DNA from 2 places in the Arthrobacter sp. SLBN-112 genome. Region 2 is predicted to be linked to the other one. Evidence: riboswitches for the same ligand, from Rfam matches in the RefSeq annotation. Region 2 holds a riboswitch; the other holds the start of a gene.
The links. A riboswitch is a leader RNA that binds a small molecule or an ion and turns the genes downstream of it on or off. The one in region 2 is predicted to bind glycine.
Positions count from the first base shown of each region.

Region 1: linked by a shared signal. The riboswitch ahead of gcvP (aminomethyl-transferring glycine dehydrogenase) and the one ahead of cycA (D-serine/D-alanine/glycine transporter) in region 2 are both predicted to bind glycine.

Region 1 covers NZ_JAUSXY010000001.1:4,352,790-4,356,193, forward strand. The annotation lists gene gcvP (aminomethyl-transferring glycine dehydrogenase) at 1-2,192, opposite strand, end outside; glycine riboswitch at 2,379-2,475, opposite strand; gene QF050_RS20155 (TetR/AcrR family transcriptional regulator) at 2,586-3,122, opposite strand; gene QF050_RS20160 (MFS transporter) at 3,207-3,404, shown strand, end outside.
Region 2 covers NZ_JAUSXY010000001.1:316,303-319,706, reverse strand. The annotation lists gene gcvP (aminomethyl-transferring glycine dehydrogenase) at 1-553, opposite strand, end outside; glycine riboswitch at 714-814, opposite strand; glycine riboswitch at 1,106-1,203, shown strand; gene cycA (D-serine/D-alanine/glycine transporter) at 1,352-2,893, shown strand; gene QF050_RS01500 (hypothetical protein) at 3,069-3,404, shown strand, end outside.

The sequences.
Region 1 (3,404 bases), 4.0 Mb from region 2:
GCGGCCTTGTTCGCGTCGCCCGGCATGAACGGTGCCAGGTGTGCCTTGGCGGCAACAGGGCCGACGCCGGGCCCGCCGCCGCCGTGCGGGATGCAGAAGGTCTTGTGCAGGTTCAGGTGCGAGACATCGCCGCCGAACTGGCCAGGCTGCGCCAGGCCAACGAGGGCGTTGAGGTTGGCGCCGTCGATGTAGACCTGGCCGCCGGCGGCGTGGACCGCGTCGCAGACTTCGCGCACGTCCCCGTCAAAGACGCCGTGGGTGGAGGGGTAGGTGATCATGATGCAGGACAGGACGTCCTTGTGGGTCTCGATCTTCGCCGTCAGGTCATCGTGGTCGATCGTGCCGTCAGCAGCGGTGGCCACGACGACGACCTTCATCCCGGCCAGCACCGCCGAGGCGGCGTTCGTGCCGTGCGCCGAGGCCGGGATCAGGCAAACGGTGCGCTGCTGATCGCCGCGGGAGTGGTGGTAGCCGCGGATCGCCAAAAGCCCGGCGAGTTCGCCCTGGGATCCGGCGTTGGGCTGGATGGACACCTGGTCGTACCCGGTGATGGTGGTCAGGTCTGCTTCCAGGTCGGCGATGAGTTCACGCCAGCCCTCGGTTTGGGAATCCGGGGCGAACGGGTGGATGGACGCAAACTCAGGCCAGGAGATGGCTTCCATCTCGGCCGTGGCGTTCAGCTTCATGGTGCAGGAACCCAGGGGAATCATCGTGCGGTCCAGCGCCAGGTCCCGGTCCGAGAGCTTGCGGATGTAGCGCAGCAGCTGGGTTTCGGACCGGTGCGTGTTGAACACCGGATGCTGCAGGTAGTCGGAGGAACGCTCGACGGCGGTCTCCAACTCAAAGCCTTCACCGTCCGCGACCGTGGCGCCAAAGATGGCGGCAACCTCGGCGACGATGGCCGGTGTCGTGGTTTCGTCCAGGGAGATGCCCACCGTGTCGGCGTCGATGCGCCGCAGGTTGATGCCGCGTGCCTCGGCGTCGGCCATGATGGCGGCCGCGCGTCCGGGGACCCGCACAGTCAGGGTGTCGAAGAAGCTCTGGTGCAGGACCTTGACTCCGGCAGCAGCAAGCGAGGCAGCCAGGCTGCGCGCGTGGCCGTGCACCGTCCCGGCGATCGCCTTCAGGCCGTCGGGGCCGTGGTACACCGCGTACATGGAGGCAACGATGGCCAGCAGCGCCTGGGCGGTGCAGATGTTGGACGTGGCTTTTTCACGGCGGATGTGCTGCTCACGGGTCTGCAGGGCCAGGCGGTAGGCGGGAACACCGGCGTCGTCCTTGGACACGCCCACCAGGCGGCCGGGCAGCGAGCGCTCCAGGCCCTTGCGGACAGCCATATACGCGGCATGCGGCCCGCCGAAGAACAACGGCACGCCAAAACGCTGGGCGGAACCGACAGCAATGTCCGCGCCCTGCTCGCCCGGCGGGGTGATCATGGTGAGGGCCAGCAGGTCCGCGGCCACGGTGACCAGGGCGCCGCGGTCCTTGGCGTCGGCGATGGCGCCGGACTGGTCCCAGACCCGGCCGGACGCACCGGGCTGCTGCAGCACGATGCCGTTAATGTCGCCCTCGGGCAGGCCTTGGGACAGGTCCGCAACCTCGACCTCGAAGCCGAGCGCCTCGGCCCGGCCCTGGACGATGGCAATGGTCTGCGGCAGCACGTCGATGTCCAGGACGGTCTTGCCGTCGGCGGCGGGCTTCGCCTTGTTGGACCGGCGCATCAGCAGCACGGCTTCCGCCACGGCGGTGGCTTCATCCAGCAGCGAGGCATTGGCGATGGGCAGTCCCACCAGGTCCTGGACCATGGTCTGGAAGTTCAGCAGCGCCTCGAGCCGGCCCTGCGAGATCTCAGGCTGGTACGGGGTGTAGGCGGTGTACCAAGCCGGCGATTCCAGGATGTTCCGGCGGATCACCGGTGGAGTGACGGTGTCGTAGTAGCCCTGGCCGATCAGTTGCACGGCCGTTTTGTTCTTTGCGGCCAGCTTCCGGAGTTCGGTGAGGACTTCCACTTCGCTGAGGGCGTCCTGCAGGCGAAGGGCGGTTTCCTGGCGGATGACTTTGGGGACAGCGGTGTCTACCAGGGAATCGACAGTGTCGTAGCCAACGGCTTTGAGCATGGTGTCGACGTCGGCCTGGCGGCGCGCGCCGATATGGCGGTCTACGAAGGTGGTGGAGGCTGGGCTAACCGGCACGAAGGAACTCCATTTACTCAGGCGGCGCAGGGTACGCCACAGCGATTCGGGTTCCTCCCCGCTCTGTATTGGACCTGAGAGTTTCCGCGGTTCCTGCCTGGCAGGACCCGCTTGCACCGTCGGTGAGCACAACAGCTCCGCGCCCCGATCGGGGCAGGAGAACCGCCTGCTGCTTTCCAGAGGTGCCTCGCCGCGGCGGTACGGGGGCCTGCGAGATTCCTGGGGAGGATTTGCTCCTACGGCGCCTGCCTGTACACCGGCAGAACTCTCCCGCCGCAGATCAAAGGCTATTCATTTGTTGGACCAGTCATGTACTGGATCATGCGGGCCGGTGACAGCCCTCACAACGTTCCATTGTCCTATGCCGCAACCCTTCCCGGCAAATGGCCCAGGTTACCTGCGGAGCCGCTCCAGAGCTGCCAGGAGTTCCTCCACGTCAGCGTCCGCTCCCCCTTGCGGCGCCGGGCCCACGGACAGCATGGCATTGAAATACAGCCCGTCCCCCATGTACAGGACCGCCTTGGCCAGCCCCGGACCCACATCGGCCGCGATCTCATCCAGCCACCGCTGCTGGATGGCTGCGAAACGCCGCCGCGTTTCCTGGTGCGCCACCTCCGCAAGCCTGGTGGCGGCGACGATGGCCCGGTCCAGCGGAGTGTCCGCCCACACGGAGGACCGGATGAAGTAGGCAGCCGCCCCCTCGCCGGCCGCGGCCATGGCATCGGCGTCCTCCTTGGCCAGCCCGTCCAACCGGTCCAGCAGCACCTCAATGAGCGCTTCCTTGTTGGGGAAGTGGTAGAGCAGGCCGCCCTTGGATACCCCGGCCTTCTTGGCCACCGCATCCAGCGTGGCCGCCCGCTCCCCCACGTCGATCAAGAGGGTTTCGAAGGCGTCAAGGACCGCTTCACGGGCTACTGGCTTTCGGGGCATGGTTCCCATCATGCCCTCCGCCGGAGGTGAAACGGGAAACGGCGAAGTTTTCAAACTATACCGTCTGGACGGTATAGTTATCTCATGACGACTTCCCCCTCAACCCTGGCGCCCGCACCCGTCAGCGGGCCGGCCACACGCTCCCCGCGGCGCGACTGGCTCGCGCTGGGGCTGCTCATGTTCCCAGTGCTGCTCGTCGCCATGGACAACACCGCCCTGACGTTCGCCTTGCCCGCCATCACCCGCGCCCTGGAACCCTCCGGCCTACACCTTCTGTGGATT
Region 2 (3,404 bases):
TGGCGATGGTCTGCGGGAGGAGGTCGGCGTCCAATACGGTCTTGCCGTCTTTGGCGGTCTTGTTTTTGTTGGCCCGGCGCATCAGCAGCACGGCCTCGGCCACGGCGGTGGCCTCATCCAGCAGCGAGGCGTTGGCCACGGGGAGGGCCGTAAGGTCCTGCACCATGGTCTGGAAGTTCAGCAGTGCCTCGAGCCGGCCCTGCGAGATTTCCGGCTGGTACGGGGTGTAGGCGGTGTACCAAGCCGGCGATTCCAGGATGTTGCGGCGGATCACCGGCGGGGTCACGGTGTCGTAGTAGCCTTGGCCGATCATCTGGATGGCGGTCTTGTTCCGGCCGGCGATCCGGCGCAGCTCGGCAAGGACCTCCACCTCGCTGAGGGCGTCGGTCAGCCGGAGCGCAGTTTCCTGGCGGATGGACGCGGGGACGGCGATGTCAACGAGGCCATCCACGCTGTCGTAGCCCACGGCTTTGAGCATGGTGTCGACGTCGGACTGGCGGCGTGCGCCGATATGGCGGTCAACAAACGATGTTGGATGCGATTGAATCGTCATGAGGAACTCCAGTTCTGGCCGGCCAAAGATGGCACGGCATGGGATGGGTTCCTCCCCGCTCTGTATTGGACCTGAGAGATTCCGCGTTGCCTGCTCTTGGCAGGGGACCGCTTGCACCGTCGGTGAACCAGGCACAAGCCTGGTTGCTTTCCAGAGTCGCCTCGCCATGACGGTACGGGGGCCTGAGAGATTCCTGGGGAGGATTTGCTCCTACGGCGCCTGCCCGGTGTTTCGCCGGGAGGACTCTCCCGTCACAGCTCGAAAGGCTTATTCAAATGTGGGTGATTCGGCTCACAAGGTATCGGGATTAGCTGCCGGTGGCAAATCGGGCGACTGCCGCAGGGAGCGGGACCCGGAACCTGGCACCCTTCCGCCCAGCTTGTGGCGGGACAAGTTTGACTTTCGATCGTGACGGACACCACACTGAACCCCGGGATCGGCACCGCCCGGTGGCCGGCTCAACGTATCCGGAGCGGCCCACCAGCCGGCGCCCATCCCATCGCATGACCCGCCGCGGCCCCCAGGGCTGCGGCGTCCAATTGAACATGCCTTCGACCTGCGGCGGGAGAGCCCTGCCGGTACATCCAACAGGCGCCGTAGGAGCAAATCCTCCCCAGGAAACTCTCAGGCCCACGTACCGCCGCGGACAGGCAACTCTGGAAAGCAGCCAGGCATGTCCCTGGCTCACCGACGGTGCAAGCGGCCCTGGGCTGCGGAAACTCTCAGGTTCACTACAGAGCGGGGAGGAACCAAATCTTTTGCGGCCCCCAAAAGGCCGCTTTATCGATGGAGTTCCTCATGGCGATTCATCCCCAAACGTCCAACGGCGAACCGGCCCGCAACCAAGGCGCCACTGCGGCAGCCCGCAGCGAGCCTCCCCACCTGGAGCGGCAGCTCACCAACCGGCACATCCAGCTCATCGCGATCGGCGGAGCGATCGGCACCGGCCTCTTCATGGGCTCCGGCAAGACCATCTCCGCGGCCGGCCCATCCGTGATCTTCGTGTACATGATCATCGGCTTCATGCTCTTCTTCGTCATGCGGGCCATGGGCGAACTGCTGCTGAGCAACCTGAACTACAAGTCCTTCAGTGACTTCGCGGCTGACCTCCTCGGACCGTGGGCAGGCTTCTTTACCGGCTGGACGTACTGGTTCTGCTGGGTGATCACCGGAATCGCGGACGTCATCGCCATCGCCGGCTACTCAAAGGAACTCTGGCCGGCGCTGCCGCTCTGGATCCCGGGCCTGGCCACCGTTGCCATCCTGCTCCTGCTGAACCTCGCCACCGTCAAGGCTTTCGGTGAGACCGAGTTCTGGTTCGCCCTCATCAAGATCGTCGCCATCGCTGCCCTGATTATCGTGGGTCTCTTCATGATCTTCACCGGTTTCCAAAGCGGCGCGGGCACTGCAAGCTTCACCAACCTGTGGAGCCACGGCGGGTTCTTCCCCAACGAGTTCATGGGCTTCGTGGCCGGATTCCAGATCGCGGTGTTCGCCTTCGTGGGCATCGAACTGGTGGGCACCACCGCCGCCGAGGCCAAGAATCCCGAACGCACGCTGCCCAGGGCCATCAACGCCATCCCCGTCCGCGTGCTGCTCTTCTACGTCGGCGCGCTGGTCATCCTGATGGCCGTCACTCCGTGGACCCAGTTCGCCGCAGGCCACAGCCCCTTCATCGGCATGTTCTCCCTGGCCGGCCTTGGTGCCGCAGCCACGGTGGTCAACCTGGTGGTCCTCACCTCGGCCATGTCTTCCGCGAACTCCGGCATCTACTCCACCTCCCGCATGGTCTTCGGACTGGCCCAGGAAGGCGACGCCCCCGGCATGTTCGGCCGCCTCTCCACGAGGAAGGTGCCCAGCAACGCGCTGTTCCTGTCCTGCGTCCTGCTGCTGTCCGGCGTCGTACTGATGTATGCCGGCCAGGACGTTGGCAAGGCCTTTGAAATGGTGACCACCGTGTCAGCCGTCTGCTTCGTCTTCGTCTGGTCGATCATCCTCGCCAGCTACATCTCCTTCCGGCGCCGCCGGCCGCACCTGCATGCGGCGTCGAAGTTCAAGATGCCCGGTGGCATCCCCGCCGTATGGGTGGTGTACGCGTTCTTCGCTTTCGTCCTGTGGGCCCTGACCACCCAGCCCGACACGCTGGTTGCACTGCTGGTAACGCCCATCTGGTTCGTCGTCCTTGGCGTGGCGTGGGCCGTCCTTCGGCGCCGGCCCGCCCATCTTGCCCGCTTCGAGGTCTTCCGGGCAGAGGTGCGCGCGGACAACGCTGCGGCCGGGCGCAGTGGTGGCCAGGACGCTGGTGCGGCAGAGCACGAGGTCCAGCAGGCCAGGAAATAACGGCCGACGGCGGGTTGCAGCGGCGGCGGTGAGGTCCAGGTACTGCATCCTGCCGCCGCAGCCGACCGGCCGGGGAGCCGCAGACCCGAAAGTTCAGCATGCTTAGTGTTCATCCACATAGGATGGAAAAGCACGGCAGCCCAACCGCTGCAGGTCGATTTGAATGAAGGTGACCATGGCCCGGCGCAGCAATCCCGCAGTACGCATCGCACAGGAAACCGCCCACAGCGCAATGTTCGACGCCGACGGCAAGCCCAAGCCCGGTATCCACAACATGCTGCTGAAGGCAGTGCAGATCCAACGGCCCCTGGTGGTCGGCTATATCCGCAGGCTCCAGAAGAAGCATCCCCGGGCCACCGCCGCCCAGTTGGCGCACATCGCAGAACGTGACTACCTTCGGGCCGTCGCCGGCGGGGGCGCCCTGGTGGGTGCCACCGCCGTCGTCCCTGGTGTTGGAACTGTCGCCTCGCTGGGACTGTCCGCGGCCGCCACCGTCGGTTTCCTCGAGGCC